4 regions of the Terribacillus sp. FSL K6-0262 genome follow, and region 2 is predicted to be linked to each of the others. Evidence: riboswitches for the same ligand, from Rfam matches in the RefSeq annotation. Region 2 holds a riboswitch; each other region holds the start of a gene.
The links. Region 2 has a riboswitch for S-adenosylmethionine ahead of MHI54_RS11310 (LLM class flavin-dependent oxidoreductase). Riboswitches for the same ligand answer to the same signal wherever they lie in the genome.
Positions count from the first base shown of each region.

Region 1: another riboswitch for S-adenosylmethionine. It lies ahead of metX (homoserine O-acetyltransferase); the one in region 2 lies ahead of MHI54_RS11310 (LLM class flavin-dependent oxidoreductase).
Region 3: another riboswitch for S-adenosylmethionine. It lies ahead of MHI54_RS06340 (iron-containing alcohol dehydrogenase family protein); the one in region 2 lies ahead of MHI54_RS11310 (LLM class flavin-dependent oxidoreductase).
Region 4: another riboswitch for S-adenosylmethionine. It lies ahead of MHI54_RS05665 (hypothetical protein); the one in region 2 lies ahead of MHI54_RS11310 (LLM class flavin-dependent oxidoreductase).

Region 1 is NZ_CP150277.1:2,609,557-2,612,689, reverse strand. It holds gene MHI54_RS13335 (PLP-dependent aspartate aminotransferase family protein) at 1-796, opposite strand, end outside; SAM riboswitch class I at 869-977, opposite strand; gene metX (homoserine O-acetyltransferase) at 976-2,046, opposite strand; SAM riboswitch class I at 2,122-2,234, opposite strand; gene MHI54_RS13325 (ammonium transporter) at 2,884-3,133, shown strand, end outside.
Region 2 is NZ_CP150277.1:2,194,307-2,197,439, reverse strand. It holds gene MHI54_RS11320 (aminopeptidase) at 1-179, shown strand, start outside; gene MHI54_RS11315 (NUDIX domain-containing protein) at 218-808, opposite strand; gene MHI54_RS11310 (LLM class flavin-dependent oxidoreductase) at 881-1,900, opposite strand; SAM riboswitch class I at 2,004-2,115, opposite strand; gene MHI54_RS11305 (LLM class flavin-dependent oxidoreductase) at 2,163-3,133, opposite strand, start outside.
Region 3 is NZ_CP150277.1:1,231,539-1,234,671, forward strand. It holds gene MHI54_RS06335 (pyridoxal phosphate-dependent aminotransferase) at 21-1,199, opposite strand; SAM riboswitch class I at 1,307-1,409, shown strand; gene MHI54_RS06340 (iron-containing alcohol dehydrogenase family protein) at 1,488-2,582, shown strand; gene MHI54_RS06345 (carbon-nitrogen family hydrolase) at 2,579-3,133, shown strand, end outside.
Region 4 is NZ_CP150277.1:1,112,290-1,115,422, reverse strand. It holds gene MHI54_RS05675 (amino acid permease) at 1-85, shown strand, start outside; gene MHI54_RS05670 (DegV family protein) at 227-1,102, shown strand; SAM riboswitch class I at 1,712-1,816, shown strand; gene MHI54_RS05665 (hypothetical protein) at 1,898-2,863, shown strand; gene MHI54_RS05660 (hypothetical protein) at 2,887-3,133, shown strand, end outside.

The DNA.
Region 1 (3,133 bases), 420 kb from region 2:
GGACACGCAATTTTGTACTGAAAGCAAGCGTACCGAAGTCAAATGCATAGCGGATGCCATTGTAACTCGGATCCGGCTCGGTGAATGTCGGAAACTTCGGTGAATTCCAATCAAATCGGCCCCCATCGACGATCAATCCCCCGATGGAAGTACCATGACCGCCGATCCATTTCGTTGCACTGTGCACGACGATATCCGCACCAAGCGTTATCGGTTTGCTAAGGATAGGTGTGGCAAACGTACTGTCGACAATGAGGGGGATCCCGGCATCATGTGCCACTTCCGCGACTGCTTCCACATCCAGCACATGCAGGCTGGGATTTCCGATGATTTCTGCAAATACAGCTTTTGTTTTGTCTGTGATCGCCGCGCGGAATGCCTCCGGATCGGTCGGATCGACGAATTTGACAGTGATTCCGTAGCGAGGGAGCGTAGTCTGGAATAGGTTATACGTCCCTCCGTATAAATTCGTTGCTGCTACGATTTCATCCCCGGCGCTTGCCAGATTGAGGATGCTGTAGCTGATGGCTGCCATTCCGGATGCAACACCGACTGCTGCGACGCCATCTTCCAGCAAAGCAATTCGTTTTTCCAGAACATCGACGGTAGGGTTGCCGATTCGGGAATAGATATTTCCCGGCTCATCCAGTGCGAATAGACGCTCTGCATGATCTGTATCATGGAACAAGTAAGAAGTGGTCTGGTAAAGCGGCACCGCTCTTGAGCCTGTCGTCGGATCCGGCGCTTGCCCGCCATGCAATGCTAGTGTTTCTGCTTTATATACTTGATCTGTCATTTTGTCATTCCTCCAGTTTATATAGATGAAAAAAGCAGCTCCCGGTAAGAAGCTGCTGCTTATGCACGAAACTCCTTATCTCCCAAACTTCCGTTTGCTGGATGTAGCACCTTAAAAGCCATTTCCGCTTACAGGTTGCCGGGTTTCATCGGGCCAGTCCCTCCACCTCTCTTGATAAGTCAATATGAAATTTTCATCGGCTGCTCGAGTACCTCCCTGATATGGTGTCCCCACTTCTCGAACTCCAGCAGAAAACCATCATGCCCATAGATTGTATCCACATCCACATGCCTTCCCCTTGGAACTGCCGCAGCAAAGCGGCTTATCTCCTCTGGAGGAAATAGCAGATCTCTTGAAAATCCGAATGTCAGCACAATTGCGTCTATTCTCCGGGCGGCTGCTTGCCATCCTCCTCTTCCCCTGCCGATATCATGACTGTTCATCGCTTCCAATAAAGTCATATAGCAGTTGGCATCAAAGCGATTGACCAGCTTCTCTCCTTGATAGTTCAAATACGATTCCACCTCGTAAGCTGCATCATCCCTCCGGGAGGCAGCACGGCGGAAACGTTCATTATATTGATGGTCGGAACGGTAAGTAAGCATCCCCACCATCCGCGCAAGTCCGAGACCGGCCGCAGGTAATCTGTCCGGTGTATAGTATCCATCGTTCCAATCGGGATCGGAGGTGATGGCTGTCTTAGCCAAATGGTTATACGCAATCGCATAATCACTCACAAAGGGGGTTGCTGCGAGCGGAATCAGCACATCCATGAAATCAGGGTACATGACGCCCCATTCCAGTACTTGCATCCCTCCCAATGATCCGCCGATTACTGCCTTTAGATGAGCAATTCCCAGTTTCTCCAAGGCAAGACGCTGCACCAAAACCATGTCCCTGATCGTTATTGCCGGAAAGGCTGCCGCATACCTGCTTCCCGAATCCGGGTTTACCGACAATGCACTCGTTGTCCCATTGCACCCGCCCAATACATTGAATGTAATCACTTGGTATCGGCGGGTATCGATGTATCCGCCCGGCTGCAGCAATCCATTCCACCATCCAGTTGCTGCATCAGTTCCGATTGCAAACTGATCTCCCGTCAACGCATGACAGACAAGCACCGTTTCTCCCGAAGCGGGTCCGCTTTTTTCAAAAGCCACCTCGACGTTTGGCAGGATATTGCCTGATTCAAGCACAATATCCCCGATGAGAAGTTTGCCGGTTTGGTATGACTGTTGTAAATCCATTCTCCGCATGCTTCCTCCCCCCAACTAAAAAAGCCACCCTGAGAGGACAGGGTGGCAATATGTACCGACATGTCTCTCTCATCTCTAAAGTGCTCTGCGCACTTTCAGGAATTAGCACCTTAAAAGCATTTCTGCTTGCAGGTTGCCGGGCATCATCGGGCCAGTCCCTCCGCCTCTCTTGATAAGAGCTTGCTATTGATTTGTTAACAGGATTGTAGCATGGGGTTCTTATAGGAGTCAACTATAAATTCTGAAATTTCCATCAGGATATTCTTCCCGGAAATTTGGACGCCCCGCATCGGCAATTGCCGATGCGGGGCTTAAAATGTAACTTTTTCTATTGTTATGCGAGAATGCCTAATACATTCTCCTGCCGCGGTACTTGTTCCACATGGTAGTTTTCACTTAAACGATGCAATCCCTACCTCTATTGCATCCTTACGGCTCCTTGGCCGCTCCAGTCTGAATAAGTACTTCTGATTAAAACTATAGCAGAATGCCAGAGATCTTCAATAAAGTTACTCAAATATTGAAGACGTTAATTATTCTATCATGCTTTACAATTACTGTCAAACCACCGATGCAGATGTACTCCCCTCCCTCTTCCATTCCCGTTAATCAAAGAGGACAAATCGCCCCGCATTTCCCATCTTTCTATAGGAGACCTTATTTTGGTGACGCTTTATGACAAATAATCTGTAAACACTTACACAACTTGGTCAGAAATATTCACGTAAGATATCCTGACAAGTTTGTTACATTTTTTTGCAGGGCACTTATAATGAAAAAAGATTTAAATTTTCAAATAATAAAGAAGGCATTCAGGGGGTAGAGAAAATGGATATGGCCAATACGGTATTCATGTTCGTCGCAACCGTCCTCGTATGGTTGATGACACCGGCACTCGCACTCTTCTACGGCGGGTTGGTAAGAAGCAAGAATGTGCTGAGCACAACGATGCACAGCTTTACGACAATGGCAATCGTTTCGATCATTTGGATCATTGTCGGCTTTTCCCTGGCATTCTCACCAGGTAACGGAATTATTGGGGGATTGGATTATTTCGGGCTGAATAACGTTGGTTTCG
Region 2 (3,133 bases):
TCGGCATGTGCGTGAAGGATGCCCGCAGCAAATCGAAAGAGGAATTGGAGTCGATCGGATTCAACTACAGTCTGGCACATGTTGATTTCATGGTCGGTTCCGGGGAATTATCCATCACAGGCGAAACGCCGGATGGCACAATCGAACCCATCTTCGAAAAAGGGAATTGGGCTTTCTGATGAAATAAAAAAGGAACAGCGGCATTGCTGTTCCTTTTTTATGTATGGCAGATCATGATGACTTCCCGATAATAATCAAGCTGATGAGGGCAAAGTTCTTCATGTGTAATCTCGATTCGCTGACAGGGAGCTCCCGCAACGATTTCCGCTTCCACGCTTTTCGCTTTGCCTTCCACGAGTCTTTCCAAGTCATTCACCTTCATCCTGACAATCTGTATCACTTCTTCATTCAGCAAGATCTCCGGCAATTCTTCCAAGTAATAGAAAAATTGATGACAGAACTCCCGATCGATCAGATCCTTGGCGAATAATTCCTCTTGGATGATACCTTTATAAAATAGATCACTTTCCTGAAGCGTGACACCCAATTCTTCCTGTATCTCACGTAAGCCGCCTATTACGGGCGTTTCGCCGCTTCCCAGATGACCAGCTGCAGTAATGTCGTATTTCCCGGGAAATTCGCTTTTATTAGCAGAACGCTGCTGTAGATAAATGTATGGTTCTGTACCATCATGCTCCACGAACCAGCAGTGGAAAGTCTCATGCCAGTCCCCATCGCGATGGACTGCCTGTCTTTCTTTCACTCCTATTTCCCGGTGCTGCCCATCGAAAATCGTCAATAGCTCCATAGTTTCCCCCATACTCACTCTTTTTTTCTAATGTACGCGATAAAAATAAGATTGTCCACCGCTCATTCCCAATTAAATGGAATCTTCCCGCATTTCCTCCACCAATGGGATGACTTCTTTGGCGAAACGCTCCATCTCTCGTTTTTGCGGGGAAAACTGAAGCAGCAATAGGCTGACACCTGCGTGCTCATAAGCCAGTATCCGCTGTGCAATCTGCATCGGTGTCCCGACAAAGTTTGGCCGCAGTCCTCTGGCAGAAACAGCATCGTCACTTATCCTGCTTTTCTGCGCCAGCTCCTCCTCCGTTACATATGCTTCATAGTCGGAACTGGTAATCCTTTCCCATTCCTGGATGGCTTCTTCCTCTGAGTCACGGCATATGACATAAGCTGTCATGCCAAACTCCGTGAACGCGGACTTGCCAGATGCTTCCCGGCGAATCTGCATATCGGCAATCATACTGGCCACTTCCTGCACTGTGCCGCCCTTCATGACATACGCATCACATGTCTCGGCAATTGTCTGTCGTAAGTAGTCGCTTTCCCCGCCTGCATATAAAGGGGAAATCTCTTTTTTCTTTCCGGCAGGCAAATGATCGACATGCTCCACTTGATAGTACAGCCCATCGTATGTGTAGCTGCCGGCAGTCCAGACTCCCCGCAGTACTTCGAAGAATTCTTCTGTCTGGAGATAGAATTCCTCCGTTCCTTCTATATCGCCAGCTTGACGCTTTCTTTCCTCTTCACGCAGAAATGAAACGACTGCCAGGGAAAAGCGGCTATTGCTGATTCCGTCGATCTTCACCGCCTGCTTGGCAGCTTCTGCCGGCTGATCGATACTGGGCCGGACCGCTGCCATGATATGCAATTTATCGGTTGCTTCTGCTATCGCTCCAGCCGTTTCCCAAAAGTCCAGCTTCTGATCGGCATTTTTCCCTTGGTATAGGTAAGTATCTGGAAGGAATACGGCATCGAACCCCAAGGTTTCCGCCATATGCGCTATTTCTTGGACACACGTCAAACGCAGCGGCCCCCCATCCTCCACATGACGCAGCCAGCTGTTTGAAACTGGCTGCCAGTATGCATATTTCATTGTTATTACTCCTTTTGCACATAGGAAATCCTACCGAACGACACATCAAATCTACTAAAAAAGCTTCTTCGATGAGAAGAAGCCATTGTTTGCAGCCGTCGTCATCTTATCACGCAGCTTTTGCTGCAGGTCGTAGCACCTTCCTGCAGGACTGCCCTCCTGCAGTGGGTTGCCGGGCTTCATCGGGCCTTTCCCTCCGCCACTCGTTATAAGACTTCTTATGAATTATCACTCTTACTATACCAGAATAGCGGTGTCCGATTCAAACAGAATAACTGCGGCGCCGATGGGCCTCCATCAACAGGCGGAACCCATTTTGTCTTGCTTTCTCTTCATAAACGGGGCTGGTCAGCATGAACTCGACCTCCGCTCCGTAATAGTTCTCCAGCTCATCCAATTGCTGAAGTACTTCATCAGGTGTCCCGATCACCATGGTCGGGCGGTTGTCTTCCAGGCGCTCCTTTTCATAAGGAGACAGCTTATAGGCTGACGCTGTATCCGGGCGGAGCATCCCTTTCACTGGTCTTCCCTGCTCCTGCAAAAGCGAGGCAACCTCATGACTTTTGGCCAAGGCTTCTGCAGCTTCCGTCGTTTCTGCACAGAAAAGGAAGAGACTGACCATCATTTGCGGCTCCTGTTCATTCTTCCGGAAGGATTTTCGATATACATCCAGCACCGCTGCATCCTTTTCCCCACGGATGAATTGCGCATAGGCGAATCCGATTCCATGATACGCAGCAAGCCCTGCACTTCCGGCACTGCCGCCGAGCAGCCATACAGATGGGGCGGTGCCGATTTCAGGCATCGCCCGCAAGTCGCCGAACCGATGCTTGTCTTCTTTTCTTATATCCAGGTAATGAAGCAGGTCCCGTATCTGCTGATCATACCAATCCTCCGGCACAGATTTATGCTCCTGCAATGCTCTTTTCGCAGCCGGCATACCACCAGGCGCCCTTCCGATGCCAAGATCGATTCTTCCTGGATGGAGCGCTTCAAGCAATCTTGCATTTTCTGCCACTTTATACGCACTATAATGAGGCAGCATGACACCGCCTGAACCGATACGGATGCGGCTCGTCCGTGCAGCCAGATGACCCATCATAAGCTCTGGACTGCTATGCGCCAGGCTGCCGCTGTGATGCTCGGAAACCCAGAATCGTGTATAGCCAAGCTGATCCGCCAGCTCAGCCAGCCGCACCGTTTCCTCCAGTGCTTCTGCCGCACTGCCATCTT
Region 3 (3,133 bases), 960 kb from region 2:
TCCCCTTGACTGGCTCTTTTCTATGCCTTCGAGAAGATGCCGAGCCTTTCGATTCGCTTTGCAGCCTCCAGCAATCTTTCTTCCGTATCCAATAGACCGGCTCGAACGTATCCTTCACCATGCTTCCCGAAACCATTGCCGGGAGCAACCGCCACATGGGCCTTTTCAAGCAGCAAATCCGCAAATTCCTCCGATGTGAATCCGTTCGGAACAGGCAGCCAAACAAAGAAAGTCCCCTTTGGTTCAGGTACATCCCAGCCGATTGCACGCAAATGGCCGATAAAGGCATCCCTTCTGGCTTCATATGTGTGAATCAGCTCTTCCACACAGGTTTGATCTGACGTCAGGGCATACGCTGCCGCTTCCTGCATGGCTCCGAACAAGCTCACATAAAGATGATCTTGAATCAAATTCAGGCTTTCTATCACGGAAGCATTGCCGACAGCAAAAGCGATGCGCCAGCCTGCCATATTATAGGTTTTGGATAAGGTGTACATCTCGATGCCGACTTCCTTGCTGCCCTCGGATTGCAGGAAGCTCTGCGGTTTTTCTCCATCAAACCCAAGTGCACCATAAGCGAAATCATGCAGGACACAAATTTTATGTTCCTTTGCCAGTTCCACTGTTTTATCGAAGAACTCCCGATCTGCTGTAGCAGCAGTCGGGTTGTTCGGATAATTCAGGAACATTAGCTTTGCTTCTTCCAGATCACCCGCAGAAATAGCATCATACTCAGGCAGGAATCCATTCTCAGCAGTCAATGGCATGAGCGATGTCCGTGCTTGTGCAAGTTCGATTCCGGACATATAATCGGGATACCCCGGATCCGGAAGCAATGCCAAATCACCCGGATTCAAAAGACATTGACTGATCTCCACCAAACCTGTCTTAGAGCCGAACATGATGGCCACTTCTGTTTCGGGATCTAGTTTCACGCCGTATTCCCGGTCATAAAAGTCACAGACTGCCTGTTTAAGAAAATCAAAGCCTCTGAATGGTGAATATTTATGATAAGCCGGATTATCAGAGGCTTCTTTCAATTTATCTACGATATGCTGCGGTGTCGGCAAATCAGGGTTCCCCTGCCCGAGCTTGATGATATCGTGCCCCTGTTGCTCCAGCAAACCCACCTTGTGTACCAAGCCGGCAAAAAACTGTTCCGGCAATTGTTTCAGCGCATCTGAAAACGGAAAATCCATTTGACTCACTCTCCTGTCACCTTGCATCCATCCATTCTGACTATTGACAATCTTGACAGTCTTGGAAATACAATGTAATAATGAACAAATCATACATGATTCACTCACTCTTATCAAGAGAAGGCGGAGGGACTTGGCCCGATGAAGCCCGGCAACCGGTGCGTAATGCACACGGTGCTAATTCCAACAGCAAATGCTGAGGGATAAGGGGACGGATGCGTTGGCCTTTCCCTCTTCCAATTTCGCTTGGAAGAGTTTTTTTGTATAAAAAATCAATGAGGTGACAGCATGACGATCAACATTAAAGGTGCACCAAACTATTATGCGTGCGAAGAAAATATATTGGACAGCCTTCCCGCAAGGCTTGCAGGATTGAATTGGACAAACGGCTTGCTTATTCACGGTGATGCATCCTGGAAAGCCGCTTCTCCATTCCTGGACCACATCGATCTGCCGGTTAAACGTGTTGCCTATAATGGTCAATGCACACATGCGGAAGCAGCTAGATTAGCAAATATCGCAACAGGAGAAGCTGCTCAATTCATAATCGGCGTAGGCGGCGGAAAAGTGTTGGATACCGCCAAAGCCGCTGCTGATGAGGCAGGGCTTCCCGTCATATTGATTCCTACAATCATATCCAACTGCTCCCCATGGGCTTCCCTTAGCGTCTTCTATGATGAGGCAGGCAATTTTGTCGAATATACAATCTTCCCTCGCAGTACATTCATGCTCCTGGTCGAGCCAAGGCTGCTGCTCACGACACCAGCACCTTATCTGATTGCCGGCATTGGCGATACATTGGCAAAATGGTATGAGGCAGATGTGCTGACCGAAAATATGACCGATCAGCCGCTAGCTGTCCAAATCGCTCGCAATGCTGCCAAATTATGCCGTGATATCCTTATTGCTGAAGGTGATGCAGCGATTTGTTCTTTACAGGATAAGCGAGCAGACAGTTCATTCCTCAGAGTTGCGGAAACCATCATCATGGCAGGCGGTATGGTAGGCGGATTCGGGGACGAGTACGGCCGTATCGCCGGTGCTCATTCCATTCACAACGGATTGACCAGATTGCCAGAAACACATGAGCAGCTGCATGGGAATAAAGTGGCTTACGGCATTCTTATCCAGCTTGCGTTGGAGGGGAAATTTGACGAGATTCTCACTTTGCTGCCATTCTACCGTAAGCTCGGCCTACCTACCGTATTGAAAGAGCTTGGCGTGAAAGGGGATCTTGATAGAGCAATGAAAATCACCGCAGACGGCGCAGTAGCTCCAGGGGAATCGATTCATTTCATGCATGTTTCCTCTTCGGATCGAGTAGTGGAGGCAATGCACCGTGTAGAAACATTCGTTGCGGCAAATCAGGGAGTGACACAATGAAGCTTGCATTGATTCAGCATGATATCATTTTTGGCGATCCAGAAGCCAATTATGGAAAAATGGAAGCATTGATAAATGAGGCACAGGAAAATGCTGATGTCATTGTGCTGCCCGAGCTTTGGACCACTGGTTATGATCTGACAAGGCTTGATGCCATCAGCGATGATGAGGGAGAAACGACGAAGCGGTTCATCAGCAGGCTGGCCAAGGCCCATCAGGTATATATCGTCGCTGGTTCCATCGCCAAGCAAACGGAAGCAGGCATCCATAACACGATGCTTGTCTTCGGGCCAGCAGGCGAATTGCTGCATGAATATGACAAGGCACATCTATTCCGGCTGATGGATGAAGAGAAGTTCCTCACCCAAGGCGACAGGTCTGCCTCTTTCTCCATCGGAAACAAGCAAGCGGCCGGGGTCATCTGCTATGATATCCGTTTTCCGGAATTCATCCGCACGCATATGATACATGATCAGCAAGTATTATTCGTCGTCGCTGAGTGGCCGAAGCAGCGGCTGGACCACTGGCGCGCACTCCTGCTCAGCAGGGCC
Region 4 (3,133 bases), 1.1 Mb from region 2:
CTATAAAGTCAAAAAGAAAACGAAGGTGTACAAATTGGAGGAAGTTGATTTGACTACTCCATCACATGAAACAGCACCTGAATGAGCAAAAGCTGCCGATCACTCGGCAGCTTTTTTGCTTGGAAACGGGAAGCTGCATCCGGCAGCTGGAATGCATGAATAATTTCCTGCATTTTTTTGTATCTTTATCCTATATACCCGTTATACTGAAACTAGAGGTGAATAAATGAAAATTGCAATTGTGACAGACAGTCTCACGAACCTGAGAGAAGAGGATTTACAGCGATATCCTTTTATATATTACGCCCATTTACATGTCATTATTGATGACAAGTCCTATGCTGACTTAAAAGAGATCACCAATGATCAGCTATTTCGGTTCATTGATCAGGGGGCTGCATATTCTTCTTCCCTGCCGTCACCAGAGGTATTTGTAAAGCTTTATGAAGAACTGCTGGCAGAATACGATGCTATCATCAGCTTGCACTGCACAGAGAATGTAAGCGGTACCGTCAATTCCGCCCGTATTGCCAGGGATACAATCGAAGGCGCTGACGGGAGGATCACTGTCATTGATACGAATACTGCCTCCATCGGTACAGAAAATATCGTCATCAAAGTGTGCCAGCTCATGGAGCAAGGGGAAGCTTTCGATGAAATATTGAGGGCGGTTGAATTTTACCGTTCCCACAGCCAGCTCTACCTTACGATAAATGACCTGACTACACTGGTGCGTACCGGCCGAATTTCGAAAACAGCCTCCAGGATCGGAAACCTCCTGCATATAAAACCGATTGTCGGTTTTGAGGAAGCGAAGCTGGAAGTCATGGGTAAGGTCCGCACGAAGAAACGCCTGCTGAAGTGGATGCTGGAAAAATTACGACATAATATCGAGCAATCCGGGAAACAGGTTGTCCGGATAACACATGTGAATTCCACCGAGCTTGCCGCTGAGTTAAAGGAAGCAATGGAAGCATTCGGTGATAAAGCAGAAGTCTTCATCAGCAACGAAATAAGCTCCGTCATGGCAATTCATTTTGGACGGGGCGGTATCGGTGCCAGCTGGATGCCGGCTGACTATCCATATGAATCGGCTACATGATACAGGGACCTCGGACAGCGTGATTGCCCGAGGTTTTATTGTAATGATCAATCCAATGCTGCTAAATGGATAAGTGTAAAGTCCTATGGGGTTTGTAACGCCATAATCGTCAGCTTCCATTATCCAAAATTATGTAATATAATAAAATATTACAAAGGGGTTGAAGGCAGCTATGAAAATCTGGGATTTTATATCTAAGTATTGGTTCGGTATATTTCTGGTGTTGTATCTCTTACTTCGGGATTATCCATTTGGAAGTACATCACAGACAATTAGCGATATTCTCATGTTAGTAACTGTAATCCTGACTATCATTAGTTGGGTTGTATCTAAGAAAGCCAATCAAGTAAAGAAAGAAATAGAAGAATTGGAGAATAACTGAGTCACCTATTGGTGGCTTTTTTGATGCATAAGAGTATTTGAATATCCATTATTTGTTTCATTTTTTATATTGCAAGCCGAAGAGAATTTTTTATTAATTACAATTTCAGCTGTTTTTTATTACTTTGGTTTATAGGTTTTCCCTGCATCCAGTTATCCTGAGTATACCGATAAGATATATTGACAATCATTGAATGGAATGATAAACTTTCTGAAAACTGTATATGTTTCTTATCCAGAGAGGTGGAGGGATATGGCCCTGCGAAGCCTCAGCAGCAGGTCTGACGACAGACACTGTGCTAATTCCATCGGTTCATAACCGGCAGATAAGATGAATAGAGGAAGCCTCTCGACGCATCTTGTCCGAGAGGCTTTTGTATTTGTCCCGCTGCCTATACGAAAGGGGAAGGCAACATGTTTGAATTGATCCGGGAATTATCCAAGTACAAAGGGTATAATCAATCGTTTGTTTCACAAATCGTCGATAAGATCACGCCGTTTGCGGATGAGATGCACTTCGACAGACGGGGGAATCTTATTGTCCGTAAATATGGAGAAAAGTATACGCCAAAAATCACCTTGCTGGCAGAGGTGAAGGAAGAAATCTATGTGGTGACATCGATCACCGAGTCAGGGGCGCTTGTAGCAGACGCGAATTATTTTTCGTTGACGTATGCGCAAGGGCAATCGGTCCAGGTAGAGACAAAGAATGGATTGCTGTGCGGAGTGGTCATGGCAGGTGAAGCAGGTCAGCATGCCGCTGTCATCGATATCGGGGCCAATACCGAGCATGATGCACGTGAAATGGGGGTGGAACCAGGCAATCATGTGACATTATTCGATGACTTCCTGTATCTTGGTGACGAAGTGAGCGGCCGCGTCGTCGGGAAAGGGCTGGATAATAAGATTGCACCGGCAATTGCAATCAATCTTCTGCAGCAATGGGATACAGCGGAAGGGGACATCACCATCATCTTCTTTCCTTTCCATAATAAGAAGCATCTTGCCAATCAGCTAGAAGGGGAAGCTGCCTTTTATATCGGGTCCGTCCCCCAGCAAAGAATCGCTCATAAAAGCCGGGGAGCAATCGAACTGGGAAGCGGTGTCGCAATCAAAGTGGCAGATAAGACGATACCAATCAATCAGACCCTGAAAAATCAGCTGGTCGATTTGGCCATTGCACATGACATCCCATTTCAACTGGAATTCCTGTTCCGTCATCGGTATAAGAAACTGTCCACTAAAACGCCGGTAAGCATCCTGAATATCCCGATCGAGCATCTCGACCAGACGACACAGGTCGTTTCGGTGAAGGATTTGGAGGATACCAATCAGCTGATCCAGACCTATCTCTGGCGGAGCAAGGAACTGCAATTTTAAGGAATGCTCTCCCATTCCCGTCCATGTTACCGTATACTGTAGCCATCGTCATAAGCAAAGCACACAAAGCAGGAGCCGACAGCCTATTTGTCCGTGATACAGATGTCGCGGGAGGGGAAGGAAGCGGGTTCCAGATATATGCAGGGATCCACGTACCAGAAGAGGCTCCTGTATTCGATAAGCAGGCGACTAATGCTTTTCATGGACATTTCAATATTGATAATTTCTCTGTCGTACGGTCGGCAGCAGAGGATATATTTGATCCGGTAC